Regions from separate parts of the Thauera aminoaromatica genome, predicted to be linked through region 1. Evidence: riboswitches for the same ligand, from Rfam matches in the RefSeq annotation. Region 1 holds a riboswitch; the other holds the start of a gene.
What was found. A riboswitch is a leader RNA that binds a small molecule or an ion and turns the genes downstream of it on or off. The one in region 1 is predicted to bind cobalamin.

Region 1 (9,167 bases):
GGTGATGGCGAGGCTGGCGCAGGCGATCGGAGATGCTGCAGGGCGGGCACTCGGGGGTGAGCGGCGCGATCCAGCCGGGCCGGGCTGAAGGCCTAATGAGACCGATGCCTCCCGTGGGAGCGACGCCAGTCGCGATTGCGGTGGCGAGATGAGCGCGGCGCGGACCGACGCGCCGATCGCGACTCGCGTCGCTCCTACGGCCCCTGATGCGCCGCGATGCCTCCCGTGGGCGCGACGCCAGTCGCGATTGCGGTGGCGAGGCGAGCGCGGCGCGGACCGACGCGCCGATCGCGACTCGCGTCGCTCCTACGGCCCCCGATGCGCCGCGATGTCTCCCGTGGGAGCGACGCCAGTCGCGATTGCGGTGGCGAGATGAGCGCGGCGCGAACCGACGCGCCGATCGCGACTCGCGTCGCTCCTACGGCCCCTCGATGCGCCGCGATGTCTCCCGTGGGAGCGACGCCAGTCGCGATCGGCGACACATCGGGTCGAGGCGCAATTTCGCCACGGACCCGATGGCAGACGGGTCATCCTCCGCCGAACAGCCCCGCCACCGCCACCGGATTCGACGGGAACCAGAAATGCACGTACGAGGCGGTGATCGGGCCGCGACGGTAGATCGCCTCGCCCTCGCCGCCGTCGGGGCGGCACGCGCGCAGCCAGGGCTCCAGCGGGGTCTCCGTGCGCGAATAATGAAAGGTGTGGCCGGTGAGCCGACCGCCGGGCAGATCGACTTCCTGCATGCCGAGCGCGGCGAGCCTTTTCTGCATCACCGCCCGGCCGGGCAGCAGGCCGGCGAACCCGTGCTCCACCCCAACCTTGTCGACGATGGCATCGAGCAGGCTCATCAGGCCTCCGCACTCGGCGAGCACCGGCTTGCCGGCGGCCACATGCGCTCGCAGCCCGACCCACAACCCGGCGTTGGCGGCCAGCGCGGCGCCGTGCAGCTCGGGGTAGCCGCCCGGCAGCCAGACGGCGTCGCACTGTGCCGGCAAGCCCTCGCCGGCGAGCGGCGAGAAGAAGGCGAGCTCCGCACCCAGCGCGCGCAGGGTGTCGACATTGGCCGGGTAGAGGAAGCCGTAAGCGGCGTCGTGCGCGATCGCGATCCGCTTGCCGGCGAGCAGTGGCGGAATCTCCGCCACTGCCACGACGGGAAACGCCACCGTCGGCGGCAGCTCCGCGGCGCCGGTGCGCTCGAGATGATCGGCGAGGCGGTCGAGACGCGCACCGAGGTCGTCGATCTCCGCCGCCTGCAGCAGACCGAGATGACGCTCGGGCAGCGCCGCATCCACATCGCGCATCACCGCACCGAACCAGCGCATGCCCGCCGGCAGCGACTCGCGCAGCATGTCGGCGTGGCGCGCGCTGCCAACGTGGTTGGCGAGCACCCCGGCAAAGGGCAACCCGGGCTGGTAATGCGCCAACCCGTAAGCCACCGCGCCGAAGGTCTGCGCCATCGCGCGTGCGTCGATCACCGCCATCACCGGGATGCCGAAGCGGCGTGCGATGTCGGCGCCCGAGGGCGCGCCGTCGTAGAGGCCCATCACACCTTCGACCAGGATCAGGTCGGCCTCGCGCGCCGCGGCGTGCAGCCGCCTGGCGATGTCCGCCTCGCCGCACATCCCCAGGTCGACGTTATGCACCGGCGCGCCGCTCGCCACCGCGTGGATCTGCGGGTCGAGGAAGTCCGGCCCGCACTTGAACACCCGCACCCGCCGTCCCAGCCGCGTGTGCAGGCGCGCGAGCGCCGCGGTGACGGTGGTCTTGCCCTGGCCGGAGGCGGGTGCGGCGACGAAGAGTGCCGGGCACGAGGCCGCACCCGGGTCGACCGTTTCCGGCATCGCGTCCGCCACGCTCACTCGCCACCCTTTCCGTGCACCACCGCACAGCCGGCGTGCGGCAGCGGCGAGGCCTTGGGCTGCTCCTGCGGCTCGAACCAGGCCAGCCTGGGGTACAGGCCGACGACGCTGCCGACAACGGTCAGCGAGGGGGGACGCACGCCTTCGTCCAGCACGCGCTGCGCCAGGGTGGCGAGGTCGGCCACCACCACGCGCTGCGCATGGGTGGTGCCGCGCTCGATCACCCCCGCAGGCGTGGTCGGCGGCAGGCCGTGGGCGACGAGCTGGGCGCAGATGTCGGCCAGGCGCGAGATGCCCATGTAGATCACCACCGTCTGATGCGGACGTGCCAGCATCGGCCAGTCGAGGTCGACCTTGCCTTCCTTGAGGAAGCCGGTGGCGAACACCACCGACTGCGCGTGCTCGCGATGAGTGAGCGGGATCCCCGCGTAGGCGGAGACACCCGCCGCCGCGGTCACGCCCGGCACCACCTCGACGTGGATGCCGGCCTCGACCAGCAGCTCCATCTCCTCGCCGCCACGACCGAAGATGAAGGGGTCGCCGCCCTTGAGCCGCACCACGCGCTTGTTCCGCCGCGCCAGCTCGAGCAGCAGCTGGTTGATCTCGTCCTGAGGCAGCGAGTGGTCGGCCGCCTTCTTGCCGACGTAGATGCGCTCGGCCTCGACCGGCGCCAGATCCAGGATGGGCGGCGCGACGAGGTTGTCGTAGACGATGACGTCCGCGCCCGCCACCAGGCGCGCGCCGCGCAGCGTGAACAGCTCCGGGTCGCCCGGGCCGGCGCCCACCAGATAGACCCAGCCCGGCAGCGGGCCGGGACGATGAACCGCGAGATCGGGAACTGCCATTCTTACCACTCCATGCCGGGCATCGCCTTCACCCCCGCGGCGAAGGCGTGCTTGACCGGCGTCATGTCGGTGACGGTGTCGGCAGCCTCGACCAGCGCGGGCGGCGCCCCGCGGCCGGTGACCACCACATGCTGCATCGGCGGCCGGGCGCGCAGGTCGGCGAGCACCCGCTCCACGTCGAGATACTGGTACTTGAGCGCGATATTGAGCTCGTCCAGCACCACGAGGCCGACTTCGGGATTCTGAAGCATTTCGCGTGCCAGCGCCCAGGCGGCTTCGGCCGACGCGACGTCGCGGGCACGATCCTGGGTCTCCCAGGTGAAGCCCTCGCCCATCACGTGCCAGCGCACGCCGGGCTGGGTACGGAAGAAGGCCTCCTCGCCGGTGTCCGAGCGCCCCTTGATGAACTGCACCACGCCGACCTGCATGCCGTGCCCGAGCGCGCGCGCCACCAGGCCGAAGCCCGCGCTCGACTTGCCCTTGCCATTGCCGGTGTTGACCAGCAGCACGCCGCGCTCGGCCTGCGCGGCGGCGATCTTTTCATCGACGACGTCCTTCTTGCGTGCCATGCGGGCGTTGTGGCGGGTGTCGCGGTCGGGGGTCTGGGTCATGTCGGGCCTGTCGTCCTGTTTTCGTTGTGAAGTCGGCGCGCGCTGGCACGCATGCCAGCGGCGATCGTGGTGAAGACATCCTCGGGGAAGGCTGCCGTCAGCCCGGCCGCAAGCCCGTCGAGCTGCGCCAGCACCGCCTCGACGACATCCTCCATGTCGGTCCCGAGGCCGCACTTGTGCGCCATCGCGTTGAAGTGCCTGCGTGCGGCGGCCCGCGGCTATCATTCACGCTCCACCTCGGCGGGCTTGCGGTCGCCGAGGGTCAGCTCGAGCCCGAGCACGCCAGCGAGCGCAAGCAGGCGGTCGAAGGTGAGGCGCTCGGGGCGCGTCTCGAGTTCGGAGAGCCGGTTCTGACTGATGCCGAGCCGGGCCGCGACCTCGGCCTGCGACAAGCCGAGCGCCTTGCGCCGGCCGACGAGCAGCTCGGCGGCCTGTTCCGGAGAGTAAAGCCTGGGCATGGTGTCGTATCGATGATCCCGATAAATCCAGGATATCGCCTTTCTCGATAAACGCAAGAAATCGCCAATGCCGATATCGAGCCCGGCACGCGCTCCGGACACGCCCGCTCAGTCCGGCAGGAACACCACCCTCCCCTCATGCTCGATCCGGCGCAGCGGGTGGCCGAAGGCCTGGCCGAGCAGGTCGGCGCGCAGCACGGCGTCGCGGTCGCCGGCGATCACGCCGCCACGGCCGTCGAGCAGGATGATGTGGTCGGCGTAGCGTGCGGCGAGGTTGATGTCGTGCAGCACCAGCACGCTCCCGCGCGCGGTACCCTGCTCGCGCAGCAGGCGCTGGAAGAGCTCGAGCGCGGCGATCTGGTGGTGCAGGTCGAGGTGGTTGAGCGGCTCGTCGAGCAGGAACAGGCGCGGCGCCTGCGCGAGCAGGGTGGCGATGCCCACGCGCTGGCGCTCGCCGCCCGAAAGCGTCTGCACGTCGCGCTGCTCGAAGCCGGCCAGCCCGACCGACTCCAGCGCCGCGCGCGCGATCGCCACGTCCTGCGGCCCCTCCCAGCCCCAACGCCCCAGGTGCGGGTGGCGGCCGACCAGCACGGTCTCGAGCACGCTCGCCGCGAAGGGGTCGGGCTGCTGCTGCGCGAGCAGGCCGCGGAACCGCGCCGCCTCCAGCGCCGGCCAGGCCGCATAGGGCAGGCCGCCGATGCGCACCTCGCCCACCGTGGGCTCGCGCAGTCCGGCCAGGGTGTGCAACAGCGTGGTCTTGCCCGCGCCGTTGGGGCCGAGCAGCACCAGGCACTCGCCCGCCGCCAGGCTCAGGCTGAACTCGCAGCACAGCCAGCGCTCGCCCACCTCGAGCGCGAGGCGCTCGGCCTCGAGCAAGGGGGCGTCATCCACGGGCAAGGCGCGGCGGGCGGCGTTCATGGCGTGCCGCGCGGGTTGCGCGAGAGCAGGAAGAGGAAGACCGGCACGCCGATCAGCGCGGTGAGCACGCCCACCGGCAGCTGCTGCGGCGCCATCACGGTGCGCGCCGCGGTGTCGGCCAGGGTCAGCAGGGTGCCGCCGGCGAGCGCCGCCGCGGGGATCAGCACGCGCTGGTCGTTGCCCAGCGCCAGCCGCACCAGGTGCGGCACCACCAGGCCGACGAAGCCCACCGAGCCCACGAGCGTGACCGCGGTGGCGGTGAGCAGCGAGGCGAGCACATAGAGCGCGACGCGCAGGTGGCCGACGCGCACGCCCAGCGCGCGCGCGCTGAGCTCGCCACGCGCGAGCACGTTGAGGTCGCGCGCGTAGGGCATCACCGCGACCAGCGCCAGCGCCAGCACCGCCAGCGCCGGCCACGGCCGCGCCGCCGCGCTGGCGTCGCCCATCATCCAGAACAGCATCGACATCACCCGCGTGTCGGGCGCGAGCGCCAGCATCAGCGACACCGCCGCGCCGCAGCCGGCGGCGACGATGACGCCGGTGAGCAGCAGCCGCGTCTGCGTCCAGCTGCCGTCGCCATGGGCGAGCCCGAAGACGAGCAGCATCGCCGCCAGCGCCCCGGCGAAGGCCGACACATCCACCCAGAACAGCGCCGCCCCGAGCATCATCGCCCCCAGCGCCCCCACCGCCGCCCCGCCCGAGATGCCCAGGATGTAGGGGTCGGCGAGCGGGTTGCGCAGCAGCACCTGCATCAGCGCACCCGCGGTGGCGAGCAGGCCGCCGCAGGCGAAGGCGGCGAGGGCGCGGGGGAGGCGAAGTTCGCGGATGACGGTCGCCCCCATGCCCTCCGCGCCGGCCAGCGCGGCGAAGACATCGGTCGCCGCAACCGGCAGGTCGCCGGCGACCAGCGCCCACAGCAAGGCCATGGCCGCCGCGGACAGCAGTACCGCAGCGATCGCCAGCGGCGCCCGCCTGCGGCGCATGGCCGGACTCAAGCGCGACTCCCCACGCAGGGCGACGGCGGGCATCGCCGGTCAGTGCATCGCGTAGCGCAGCGCGACGAAGGCACTCCTGCCCTGTGTTGCGAACCCCTTCGCAAGCTCATGGTCCTTGTCGAGTAGATTGTTGGCACGAACTTCGACGCTCCAGTCGCGCGCCACGGCGTAGTGCGCGTAGGCATCGACCAGACCGTAGCCGCCGAGGCGATTGGACACCGCGTTCGGCACCTGATCATAGCGCCGCCCCTTGCCGTTCCACTCCACACCCCAGGTCCACGCGCCCACCGCACGCTCCAGCGCGAGCGCCCCGCCGACGCGCGCGCGGCGGCCGAGCTGATCGCCGGTCTCGTCATCCTCCGCGTCGAGCAGGTCGACGCTGGCGCGCAGCCGGTAGTCGCCCAGGGTCGCGGACAGCGCCGCCTCGATCCCCTGGATGTCGGCCCTGCCCACATTGGAGGCGATGCCGGTGCTCCAGTCGATGAGGTTCTTGATGCGGTTGTTGAAATAGGTCAGGTCGACACCGACCCCGTTGCGCTCCCAGGCCACGCCCAGCTCACGGTTGAGCGCCTCCTCGGGCTCCAGGTCCGGATTGCCGCCGAAGCAGCCCCAGGCACCGTAGCACTCCACCGGGAAGTACAGATCGTTGAAGGTCGGCGCCTTGAACGCCGTGCCGATGCTGGCATGGGCGCGCCACTCGGGCGCAAGCCGATAGCCGTAGGCCGCGGCGCCGGTGGTCTTGCCACCGAACTGCGAGTTGCGGTCGTGGCGCGCATTGAGCTGGACGTTGTGGCGGTCGAATTCACCACCCCAGCCGAGCAGGAAGGCGTTGATGTGGCGACGCGTCTTCTCGAAGTCGGAGGTGGTCTTCACGCGCTGCTGCAGAAACTCGTACGCCGCCATCAGCGAGCCGCCACCTACGGCGACGTCGTGCTGCCAGCTCAACTGGCGCTGCGTGGTATCGAAGCGGGAACGCGTGCTCGCGTTCGACTGGTTGTCGAGGGCATCCACCCCGTGACCGAAGCGCAGGGTGCTGGCCCAGTCGGCGGAATGCTGCTTGCGCAGATACGCGCCGAAGGTCTCGGCACGCTTGTCGAGGTAGGAGTCGAAAGGCTGTGCCGCGTCGTACCAGTTGCGCATGTCGGAATACAGCAGGTTGGCGCCGAGCTCGTCATTGCCGCCCAGGTCCAGCACCAGCGACGCGCCCAGATAATCCTCGCGGAAGCCGTCGTCGTCGGCATCCGCGGCGGTCGCCGAATTCGGCCTTGCGTTGAAGCCGTCGCTGCGCTCGTGACCGGCGGTCAGGCTGTAGCGCAGACGCTCGTTTCCACCCGCGAGCGTGGCGCTCGCCTCGCGCGCGCCGTCCGTGCCGGCCCCGACGCGCACGGAGGGCTGGAAGCCCTCGCGCCCCTTGCGGGTGAACACCTGGATCACGCCACCGAGCGCATCCGCGCCGTACAGCGCACTTCCGGGGCCGCGCAGGATCTCGATACGCTCGATGAGTTCGAGCGGGATCGTCTCCAGCACCGGAGAGCCGCTGGTGGCGGAGCCCATGCGCACCCCATCGACCAGCACCAGCGTGTGTCCGGAGTTCGCCCCGCGGATGAAGATGCTGCCGCTCGAACCAGGACCGCCATTGCGTGCCATCTGCACGCCCGGCCGCGAGGAGAGCAGGCCCAGCAGGCTCGAATGCCCCGCGCGGGCGATTTCGTCGCGCTCGATGACATCCACGCTGGCCAGGGCCGCATCGGCACTGATCGGCTGGCGAGTGGCGGTCACGACGACGTGGCCGAGCTGGGCATCGGCCGCATGAGCGGCCGGTGCGAGGAAACAGGCGAGCGCGCATGCCGAGGCGAGCGCGGAAACACGGATCTTCATTGGTTTGAACTCCCTTCGCCACACCGTGCGTCCCCGCACGCCATGGCAACCTCACATGGACGCACCGCGAGCCAGGTAGAACCGAAGAGAGCAGGAGAACCCACCGCGCCCGTCGCCGCCACCCCGCGGCACATCCGCCAATCCGCGTTCCGGCCGGTCTCCGGGCTCGTGCGCTGTGCCGGCGGGGCCGGACGGGTGGGTCGCCTTCCCGGGCATGGATGCCCAGTGGCTGCATGACGCACCTTGCGCGCACTTACCGTTGCGGGGGCAGCACAGGCATTGCGGCCTCGTTTGCGAGGGGCCGCGCACCTGTTTCCCGTTTAACCCGGGGCGAGAAACGCCCGTGGGCACCGATAACGCGTTGCCCCTTCCGGGGCAGTGGGGGCGGATGATACCGTACGGCCCGGTATCGTGCACTGCAAAAAAACGACGACGAATCCTCCATGCAGGACCCGCAAAGACCATGACCTGCGAACTCATCCTCGGCGGCGCCCGCTCCGGCAAGAGCCGCGAAGCCGAACGGCGTGCTGTCGAAACCGGCCTGGCGGTGACGGTGATCGCCACCGCCGAGGCCCTCGACGAGGAGATGGCGGCGCGCATCCGCCGTCACCAGGCCGACCGGCCGGCGGGCTGGCGCACGGTCGAGGCGCCGCTGGCGCTCGCCGATACATTGCGACGCGAGGCCGCGGCCGAGCGCTGCCTGATCGTCGACTGCCTCACGCTGTGGCTCTCCAACCTGCTCGCCGACGCCCACACCCTTCCCGCAGGCGCCACGGCCGAAGACCTGCCGCGCTTCCGCCACGAGCGCGACGCGCTGCTCGCCGTGCTGCCGACGCTGCCCGGCCGCATCGTCCTCGTCGCCAACGAGGTGGGGCTCGGTCTGGTGCCGGAGACGCCGCTCGGACGGCTGTTCCGCGACGAGGCCGGACGGCTCAACCAGATGGTGGCGAGCGCATGCCGCCGGGTTGTCTTCGTCGCCGCCGGCCTGCCGCTGGTGCTGAAGGAAGGCTAAACTTCGGGGCGAAGCACACTTTCCGGGAGAGGGCTGTGGGGCTGCCTGCACAGAAGCACAAGATGACGCTGGAAGACTTCCTGGCCTGGGAGGCGGAGCAGCCCGAGCGCTGGGAGTTCTTCAACGGCGAGGCCTTCATGATGGCGGGGGGGGCGGACGTGCATAACGTCGTGACCGGAAACATGTACATGGCTTTGCGGATCGGGCTGCAGCACACGCGCTGCAACGTCTTCATGTCCGACGTCCGTCTGCGCCTGGCCGAATCGGACGACCTCTTCTACCCCGACGTCTTCGTCACCTGCACCGACGCCGACCGCGCCCGCCGCCAGGTCAAGGAAGACCCTATCCTCATCGCCGAGGTGCTGTCGCCCTCGACCGAGGCCTATGACCGCGGCGACAAGTTCGCCGCCTATCGCCGCTTTGCGGGGCTGAAAACCGTGCTCTTCCTGTCGCAGGACCGTGCCCACGTCGAGTGCTTCACCCGCGGCGAGGACGGGCGCTGGGTGCTGAGCGAGGCGAGCGGAGAAACGGCCCGCCTCGCCCTGCCCGCCTTCGACTTCGAGCTCGCGCTCGCCGACCTCTATCGCGACC
Region 2 (9,167 bases), 1.6 Mb from region 1:
CAGTCGCGATCACGGCGCCCGGAATCCGCACCACCCGACCCTGCCGCCGCCATCGCGACTCGCGTCGCTCCCACAGAAACCCGCAACGCTCCCGGCCTTGACGCACGAGCGGCGCCAGTCGCGATCCCCCCAAAACCCGCAGCGCCCGGGGTGGGACGTAGGAGCGACGCCAGTCGCGATAACGGCGCCCGGAATCCGCGCCACCCAGCCTGGCCGCCGCCATCGCGACTTGCGTCGCTCCCACAGGAACCCGCAACGCTCCCGGCCTTGACGCACGAGCGGCGCCAGTCGCGATCCCCCCAAAACCCGCAGCGCCCGGGGTGGGACGTAGGAGCGACGCCAGTCGCGATCACGGCGCCCGGAATCCGCGCCACCCCAAGCCCGGCCACCGCCATCGCGACTTGCGTCGCTCCCACAGTCGCGATCACCCGGCCGATGCAACGCCGGGCAGGAAGGCCTCCAGTTCCAGCACGGCGCGCGCGACGTCGGGGAGGCGGCGGCCCTGGTTCATCGCGGTCTGGCGAATCAGGCGGTAGGCGGCATCCTCGCTCAGGCCCTGATGGCGCATCAGCACGGCCTTGGCGCGATCGATCAGCTTGCGCTCGTCGAGGCTGGCGCGCACCGCGGCGAGCTCCTCGCCCATCGCCTGCAGGCGGCACGACTGGGCGTGGAGCACATCGACGAGCGAGCGCGTGAGGCGCGGGCCGAAGGGATCCGCCGCCAACTCGAGGCGCCCGGGCGCCGCCGCCGGACGCTCCGCGCCGGGGGCGATCGCCGTCTGCCCCGTCCCAGGCTCGTCCCCCTCGCCAGGCACTCCGGCCAGCTCGTCCGCCCCGCCGGCGAGAAACACCGGGGCGGCGTCCGCCCCCCCTGCCAGCGCGCACATCAGCACCTCGGGATCGTCGGGATCGCGCTGCAGCGCGGCGATCCGCGCCGCGCAAGCCGCACGCAATCCCCCGGCAAGCAGGTCCTCGATCACGCGCAGGTGGTCGAGCCGGGCCGAACAGCATGCGAACCAGGGCTCCGCGAGCGCCGACGGCAGCGCCCCGCCCTTCCCGGCGGCGAGCAACTTGCGGCGCAGGCGTTCGAGTTCGGCGAGCGGCATCGCCTGGCACGCCGCATCCCAGGCGCTGCGCACCTCGGGCGGGCAGAAGGCCGCGAAGCGCGCGAAGCACGCCTCCTGCGTCTCGATCAGATGCAGCAGGTCGGGCTCGGCGGGATGACGCGCGTTGGCCGCAGCGTTCGCCCTCCCAGCGGCGAAGGCGGCCGCACCGGCCGCACGCTCCTGGCCGGCGAACTCCTTGCCCTGCATCAGGTTGAACAGCGCCACCAGCAGGCGCGAGATGGCTGGATCGGTCGCGATGTCGGCCGCCTCGAAGACCAGCGCCAGCAGCGCGGCGATCGCCTGCGTGAATCGCTGCGTGGCCTCGTGCGGCGTGCAGCGGCCGGCGGCGATCGTCGCGCGCAGCGCGGGCAGCCCGTCGAGGGCGTGCAGCGCGAGCGCGATCCGGGTGAGCAGGCGGGAGCCGCCCGTCGGCGCCGCGCCGCCCCTCGCGTCGAGGACGTCGGCCTGCTCCAGCCAGGTCCGCAGCGCGGCATCGGCCTCGATGCTGGCCGCCACGCACGCCGCGCGATCGCCATCGAAGTGCCTGCCACCCGCGGCGAGGTGAAGATTCGAGCACCCGCGCTCGGCCTGCAGGCGATGCACCAGCTCGCTCACCGCCCGCACCAGCTCGCAGCTGCGCGCCAGTTGCTCGAGCTCGCGCAGCTCACAACGGCGCGCAGCGACCAAAAAGGCGAGGATCGATTCCATGCAGGGCTCCGGCAAGAAGAGGGTCTGCGACCGGCGGCCGCACATCCCCCCAAGCAAGACCCGTGCAAGCCCGACGCCTGGGCTCTGCCGTAGGAGCGACGCAAGTCGCGATCACGGCCCTGCCGCCCGCCGCCCGCTGCCGCACGCGGAATCGTGCGATCGCGACTTGCGTCGCTCCCACCAAAACCAGCGCGCCCTTCCAGCGCCGACGCCTGGCGCTGCTGTAGGAGCGACGCAAGTCGCGATCACGGCCCCGCCGCCCCCGCCACCCGCTGTCGCAGGCGGAATCGTGCGATCGCGACTTGCGTCGCTCCCACCAGAACCACCGCTCCCTTCCAGCGCCACCGCCTGGCGCTGCTGTAGGAGCGACGCAAGTCGCGATCACGGCCCTGCCGCCCCCGCCGCCCGCTGCCGCAGGCGGAATCGTGCGATCGCGACTCGCGTCGCTCCCACCAGAACCAGCGCTCCCTTCCAGCGCCGCCGCCTGGCGCTGCCGTAGGAGCGACGCAAGTCGCGATCACGGCCCTGCCGCCCCCGCCGCCCGCTGCCGCACGCGGAATCGTGCGATCGTGACTCGCGTCGCGCCCGCAAGGGGCTACGCGGCGCTTCGAGGGCTCGGGCGGAGCTGGCCGATGGCCTCGATCAAGCCCTCGCCCACCCCATCGGGCCCGCGCTGCCAGCCGTCGAAATGCAGCAGCTCGGGCAACGGGACGCGCTTCAACCAGCCTGCGGCCTCGAGCTCCGGCTGCGCGTGGAAGTCGCGCACATAGCCGACGCACAGATAGGCGATCGGCACGATCTCGCGCGGGATGCCGAGCGCCTCGCGCAGCGCCTGCTGGTGCAGGATGCTCACCCAGCCCACGCCCAGGTTCTCGGCGCGCGCCGCCAGCCACAGGTTCTGCACCGCGCACACCGCGCTGTACACGTCCATCGCGCCGATGTGCGTGCGCCCGATCACCACCGGGCCGTGGCGGCTGCGGTCGCAGGTGATGCAGATATTGACCGGCGACTCGAGGATGCCCTCGAGCTTCAGGTTGCGATAGGTGTCGCGCTTGCCCTCGTCGAACATCTGCTCGGCCTCGGCGTGCGCGGCGAGGAAATCGGCGTGGATCTTCGCGCGCACCTCGCGCGAGCGCACCACGACGAAATCCCACGGCTGCATGAAGCCGACCGAGGGCGCGTGATGCGCGGCGGTGAGCACGCGCGCGAGCACCTCGTCGGGGATCGCGTCGGGCAGGAACTCGCCACGCACGTCGCGCCGGGTGTGGATGGCGCGATAGACGGCGGCGCGCTCGGCGGCGTCGAACAACGGATTGGCCTGGAAGCGCGCGGCGGCCGGGTCGTGAATCGGTGCGGACGCGTCGGTGCTCGCCGGCGCGCACTGCGCCTGCGTCGGGCTGCTCATGAAGTATTCCCCTTGTCGTCGAGCAGTGGGCAGCCACCGACCAGGCGGCTGCGGGATGCACTTCGAGGCCGGTCTTCCGGCTGCGGATCATCTCGTCCGGGCGCCTTCCCGGTCCTCGTGGACCAGTGGCTGGGCGAACCTCGCCCGGACAATCCCCTACACGGCGCTGGGCGCGCGGCGGAATTGCACCGCCTTCCCGATTCTCCCGCGCACACGCGGGCACCTCGAAGCAGAGAGGGCGCAAGCTTAGCGGCAAAGGCGGCCGCGGGCAAAACAAGGCGGACACCGCCGCGCGGGGTGGGAGGTCGCCCGATCGCGACTTGCGTCGCTCCTACGAAACCGGCGCGCGCATCCTTGCGCCCGGCGCCCGAGGTGGGACGTGGGAGCGACGCAAGTCGCGATTCCCACCCGCGTCGACCTAGAAACGCTCCTCGCAGCCGCCGCGCTGGATCGCGACTTGCGTCGCTCCTACGAAAACCGGCGCGCACATCCTTGCGCCCGGCGCCCGGGTTGGGACGTGGGAGCGACGCAAGTCGCGATTCCCACGAAACCGGCGCTCGGCCATTGGCCCTCCCGACGCAGCGCCGGCTCGATTCCTCTATAATTATGAATTCTTGACACAACCGCCCACCCAGGAGGCACCATGTCCCAGCGTCCGTTCAAGATCCTCGGCATCCAGCAGATCGCCATCGGCGGTCCGAGCAAGGAGAAGCTCAAGACCCTGTGGGTCGACATGCTCGGCCTGGAAGTCACCGGCAACTTCGTGTCCGAGCGCGAGAACGTCGACGAGGACATCTGCGCGATGGGTTCCGGGCCGTTCAAGGTCGAGGTCGACCTGATGCAGCCGCTCGACCCCGAGAAGAAGCCCGCGGTGCACACCACCCCGCTCAACCACGTCGGCCTGTGGGTGGACGACCTGCCCAAGGCGGTCGAATGGCTCGGCGCCAACGGCGTGCGTTTCGCGCCCGGCGGCATCCGTCGCGGCGCGGCGGGCTATGACATCACCTTCCTGCACCCCAAGGGCAACGACGAATTCCCCATCGGCGGCGAGGGCGTGCTCGTCGAACTTGTCCAGGCCCCGCCCGAGGTCGTCGAAGCCTTCGCCCGCATCGCCAGCTGATCGCCCCCGGCGTTTCATGTAGGAGCGACGCAAGTCGCGACCCAGCGCCGCGGCAGGCGATGCGCCTCGGTCGCTGCGGGACGGCCGTGATCGCGACTCGCGTCGCTCCCACAGCGCACCCCGAACGCCCGCAAGCACCGCCACCCCGGCGTTTCACGTAGGAGCGACGCAAGTCGCGATCCAGCGCCGCGGCAGGCAATGCGCCTCGATGGCTGCGGGACGGCCGTGATCGCGACTCGCGTCGCTCCCACAGCGCACCCCGAACGCCCGCAAGCACCGCAACCCCGGCGTTTCACGTAGGAGCGACGCAAGTCGCGATCCAGCGCCGCGGCAGGCGATGCACCTCGGCGGCTGCGAGACGGCCGTGATCGCGACTCGCGTCGCTCCCACAGCGCACCCCGAACGCCCGCAAGCACCGCAACCCCGGCATCTCCTGTAGGAGCGACGCAAGTCGCGATTGCAGCGCCGCGGCAGGCGATGCGCCTCGGTCGCTGCGCGTCGCCGTGGATGCGGCGGCGCAGCACCTGCCCCGAAGTGTCGAATTTTTTTACACCGCCCCCCTCGCGACGTCCTCTCCAGAGCAACAGAACCCTTTAAATCAAGCACTTGCAAAACAGGCACTGATATTGCTTTGTACGTTCCAGCGGTGACCAATCGCCCTGTTTTCAACAACGAAGACGCCGGCCCCCGGGTTGGTACGTCCCAGTTTTAAAGGATTGCGCCAATGAAAAAACTTGCTCTCATCGCAGCGACCGCGTCGCTCGCAGCCGTGTCCACCGGTGCTTCGGCCGCTTATGTCAGCACTGCCAACCTGGGCGGCGACTTCGCCATCACCGGTTTTGCGGACGCCACCCCGGGCACCTACCAGATCGCCCTGACCAACCTCAGCGGCGCCCTTTCGCTGGCCGCCGGCCCGGCGGGCACCTACACCGTCGGCATCGGCCCCGGCAGCGCCGGCCCGACCGGCACCGCCACCGCCACCTTCTACTCGGGTCCCGGCGGCACCGTCACGCGCAGCATCAGCTCGAACGTCGGCATCTTCACCGGCAACCTCACCCCGACGGGCCTCACCCCGGGCATCTACAACTTCGCCTTCGGCGCCGGCCCGGCGTTCTCCGTCGGCTTCAACTTCGGCGGCTCGTACGACGGCGCGACCACCTCCGGCGTCCTCGGCCTGCTCAACGGCCTGCTCGGCACCAGCTTCGTCGATCCCACCGGCGCGGGCACCCTGGCGATCACCGGCACCGTCACCAACAACAGCTTCATAATGGACGTCGTCGAAACGGCGACCAACTGGCCCGGTGCCGGCGCGCTGCTCGCTGCGGCCGACTATGGCGTGTTCCTGCAGTCGAACGGCCTTACCGATACGACCGCCAACAGGCTCGCCTATGCGCAGAGCCCGACCTACAACCGCACCGACGGCACCTTCCGCGTCAGCAACGTCGCCGTCACCGCCGTCCCCGAGCCCGCCTCGCTGGCCCTGCTGGGCCTCGGCCTGGCCGGTCTGGGCGCGATGCGTCGCCGCAAGCAGGCCTGATCCTCGGCTGCTGCAGTCCCGCAAACCGGCATCCTCGCGAGGGGGTGCCGGTTTTTGCGTTTACACTCCCGGGCCAGGCCGGTCGCCCGCGATCGCGCTCCACCGCGCCGCGCCAGGCGCACACCCGACGCCCTCGCACACCGCCATGTTCGACAAGATCCTCACCCTCTGCACCGGAAACATCTGCCGCAGCCCGCTCGCCGAGTTCCTGCTGCGCGACCGCCTCGCCGCGCGCGGCCGCGCGGCCACCGTGGCCTCGGCCGGCATCGGCGCCCTCGTCGGCCATCCCGCGGACGAGACCACCCAGCGTGTCGCCCTGCGCCACGGCATCGACCTCTCGCCCCACGTCGCGCGCCAGCTCACCCCCGAGATCACGCGCTGGGCCGACCTCATCCTGGTGATGGAAAAGCACCACCTCGAATACGCCACCCGCCTCGACCCCAGCGCGCGCGGCAAGATCTTCCTGCTCGGGCATTGGGACAAGGCCGAGGTGCCCGACCCCTATCGGCTGGCCGAGGAAAACCACCAGCTCGCCTACGACATCATCGCGCACACCGTGGATCAATGGATCGGCAAGCTCTGAATTTGATCGCGACTTGCGTCGCTCCCACGGGCGCGCGGCAGCCCTGTGGGAGCGACGCAAGTCGCGATTGCGGCGCATCCGATCCCGCCCGCGCCGAATGGAGCTGCCGACGCCGAATGAATTGGATACCGCGGCGCGGCATTCCTGCATGCTTGATCGCGACTTGCGTCGCTCCTGCAAAAACCATCGCACCACTCCGCATGCCCTATCCGTGCCGCTTAATTGCTTCATTCGGCAAGGGCATTCACAGACCTTGCCAATTAACGCCGCGCACATTAATCCGAAAAAGTTTCTCCAAGGCTTTCAAAAACGTTTTTCATCGGCGTACAATCGGCACGTTTTCATCACCACAAAACATAACGATCATGACCACCTACGCCGAACTGCAGCAAAAAATCGCCGAGCTCCAATCCCAGGCCGAAGAACTGCGCAAGCGCGAACTCGCCGAAATCATCGCCGACGTCAAGCAGAAGATCGCCGCCTATGGCCTCAGCGCCGCCGATCTCGGCCTGCAGGCGGGCCGCGAATCCACCGCCGCCCCGCAAAAGACCAAGACCGCGCTCAAGGCCAAATACCGCGACCCCGCCACCGGCGAAACCTGGGTCGGCCGCGGCGCCACGCCCAAGTGGATGCGTGCCTACCTCGAAGCCGGCCGCAACAAGGATGAATTCCTGATTTAATCCGTTTCCGCACATCGGCCGGGGCGTCATTTCCCCGGTCAAAAGCCCCGCCCCGATGACGACACATCACAAGGTCAATCATCCGGTCGGGGCTTTCTCTTTCGAGCCGAACGGAACACCGCGGCATCCGGATTGCCGTCAAGCCGGGAGCGGATTGCCCAATCGATGCCGTTCCCGAATCACAGGATTTCCCGCACCACCCACATTGCAACGCCGCTTTCGTAGGAGCGACGCAAGTCGCGATCGGGCGATTCCGCAGGCAATGCGCGACGGCAAGGGCGGCATGGCCGATATCGCGACTTGCGTCGCTCCTACGGGAAACGCCGTGAGTGATCTGGCGATGGCGCACGACCAGCGCGATGGTTTTCGTAGGAGCGACGCAAGTCGCGATCGGGCGATTCCGCAGGCAATGCGCGGCGGCAAGGGCGGCATGGCCAATATCGCGACTTGCGTCGCTCCTACGGGAAACGCCGTGGGCGATCTGGCGATGGCGCACGACCAGCGCGATGGTTTTCGTGGGAGCGACGCAAGTCGCGACCGGGCGATTCCGCAGGCAATGCGCGGCGGCAAGGGCGGCATGGTCGATATCGCGACTTGCGTCGCTCCTACGGGAAATGCCGTGGGCGATCTGGCGATGGCGCACGACCAGCGCGATGGTTTTCGTAGGAGCGACGCAAGTCGCGATCGGGCGATTCCGCAGGCAATGCGCGGCGGCAAGGGCGGCATGGTCGATATCGCGACTTGCGTCGCTCCTACGGGAAACGCCGTGGGCGATCTTGCGATGGCGCACGACCAGCGCGATGGTTTTCGTGGGAGCGACGCAAGTCGCGATCGGGCGATTCCGCAGGCAATGCGCGACGGCAAGGGCGGCATGGCCGATATCGCGACTTGCGTCGCTCCTACGGGAAATGCCGTGGGCGATCTGGCGATGGCGCACGACCAGCGCGATGGTTTTCGTAGGAGCGACGCGAGTCGCGACCGGGCGATTCCGCAGGCAATGCGCGGCGGCAAGGGCGGCATGGTCGATATCGCGACTTGCGTCGCTCCTACGGGAAATGCCGTGGGCGATCTGGCGATGGCGCACGACCAGCGCGATGGTTTTCGTAGGAGCGACACAAGTCGCGATCGGGCGATTCCGCAGGCAATGCGCGGCGGCAAGGGCGGCATGGTCGATATCGCGACTTGCGTCGCTCCTACGGGAAATGCCGTGGGCGATCTGGCGCCGGCGCACGACCAGCGCGATGGTTTTCGTAGGAGCGACGCAAGTCGCGACCGGGCGATTCCGCAGGCAATGCGCGGCGGCAAGGGCGGCATGGTCGATATCGCGACTTGCGTCGCTCCTACGGGAAACGCCGTGGGCGATCTTGCGATGGCGCACGACCAGCGCGATGGTTTTCGTGGGAGCGACGCAAGTCGCGATCGGGCGATTCCGCAGGCAATGCGCGACGGCAAGGGCGGCATGGCCGATATCGCGACTTGCGTCGCTCCCACGGGAAACGCCGTGGGCGATCTTGCGATGGCGCACGACCAGCGCGATGGTTTTCGTGGGAGCGACGCAAGTCGCGATTGCCCGAACCACCCTGCGGCTTTCATCACCACTTAACCTCCTTTCGCGATCCTCCGTCCATCCCCGAAACGGACAAGAGGCTCCGCCATGCGTCACCCCGGCATCCCCAAGCTGCTGCTGCTCACCGGCGCGATCATGCTCGCCGGCTGCACCGACACCTCCTCCGGCGAGGCCAAGGCCGACGCCGAGCCGGTGCCCGCAGCGGCGCAGCCCGATGCGCCCAGGCCCGACTACCGCCTGGCCATCCTCCACATCAACGACCACCACTCCAACCTCGACGAATCCGACGCCAGCCTGCGCCTGCGCACCGGCAGCGACGACACGCGCGCGAGCGTGACCGTCAAGCTCGGCGGCTTCCCGCGCGTCGCCACGGCGATCGCCGAGCTCGCCGCGCGCCACGAGCACGTCCTCAAGCTGCACGCCGGCGATGCCATCACCGGCACGCTCTACTACACCCTCAGC

Region 2: another riboswitch for cobalamin. It lies ahead of bluB (5,6-dimethylbenzimidazole synthase); the one in region 1 lies ahead of TMZ1T_RS18225 (TonB-dependent receptor domain-containing protein).

What each region holds. Positions count from the first base shown of each region.
Region 1 covers NC_011662.2:4,121,108-4,130,274, forward strand. The annotation lists gene TMZ1T_RS18185 (LysR family transcriptional regulator ArgP) at 1-88, shown strand, start outside; gene TMZ1T_RS18190 (cobyrinate a,c-diamide synthase) at 528-1,841, opposite strand; gene cobA (uroporphyrinogen-III C-methyltransferase) at 1,856-2,704, opposite strand; gene cobO (cob(I)yrinic acid a,c-diamide adenosyltransferase) at 2,707-3,315, opposite strand; gene TMZ1T_RS18205 (hypothetical protein) at 3,312-3,470, opposite strand; gene TMZ1T_RS18210 (helix-turn-helix domain-containing protein) at 3,537-3,773, opposite strand; gene TMZ1T_RS18215 (ABC transporter ATP-binding protein) at 3,882-4,691, opposite strand; gene TMZ1T_RS18220 (FecCD family ABC transporter permease) at 4,688-5,674, opposite strand; gene TMZ1T_RS18225 (TonB-dependent receptor domain-containing protein) at 5,726-7,564, opposite strand; cobalamin riboswitch at 7,700-7,934, opposite strand; gene cobU (bifunctional adenosylcobinamide kinase/adenosylcobinamide-phosphate guanylyltransferase) at 8,028-8,576, shown strand; gene TMZ1T_RS18235 (Uma2 family endonuclease) at 8,612-9,167, shown strand, end outside.
Region 2 covers NC_011662.2:1,247,079-1,256,245, reverse strand. The annotation lists gene TMZ1T_RS05565 (nitrate regulatory protein) at 425-1,813, opposite strand; gene bluB (5,6-dimethylbenzimidazole synthase) at 2,409-3,218, opposite strand; cobalamin riboswitch at 3,268-3,460, opposite strand; gene TMZ1T_RS05555 (VOC family protein) at 3,862-4,338, shown strand; gene TMZ1T_RS05550 (PEP-CTERM sorting domain-containing protein) at 5,063-5,875, shown strand; gene TMZ1T_RS05545 (low molecular weight protein-tyrosine-phosphatase) at 6,021-6,458, shown strand; gene TMZ1T_RS21725 (H-NS histone family protein) at 6,575-7,138, shown strand; gene TMZ1T_RS05535 (hypothetical protein) at 7,464-8,741, shown strand; gene TMZ1T_RS05530 (bifunctional metallophosphatase/5'-nucleotidase) at 8,793-9,167, shown strand, end outside.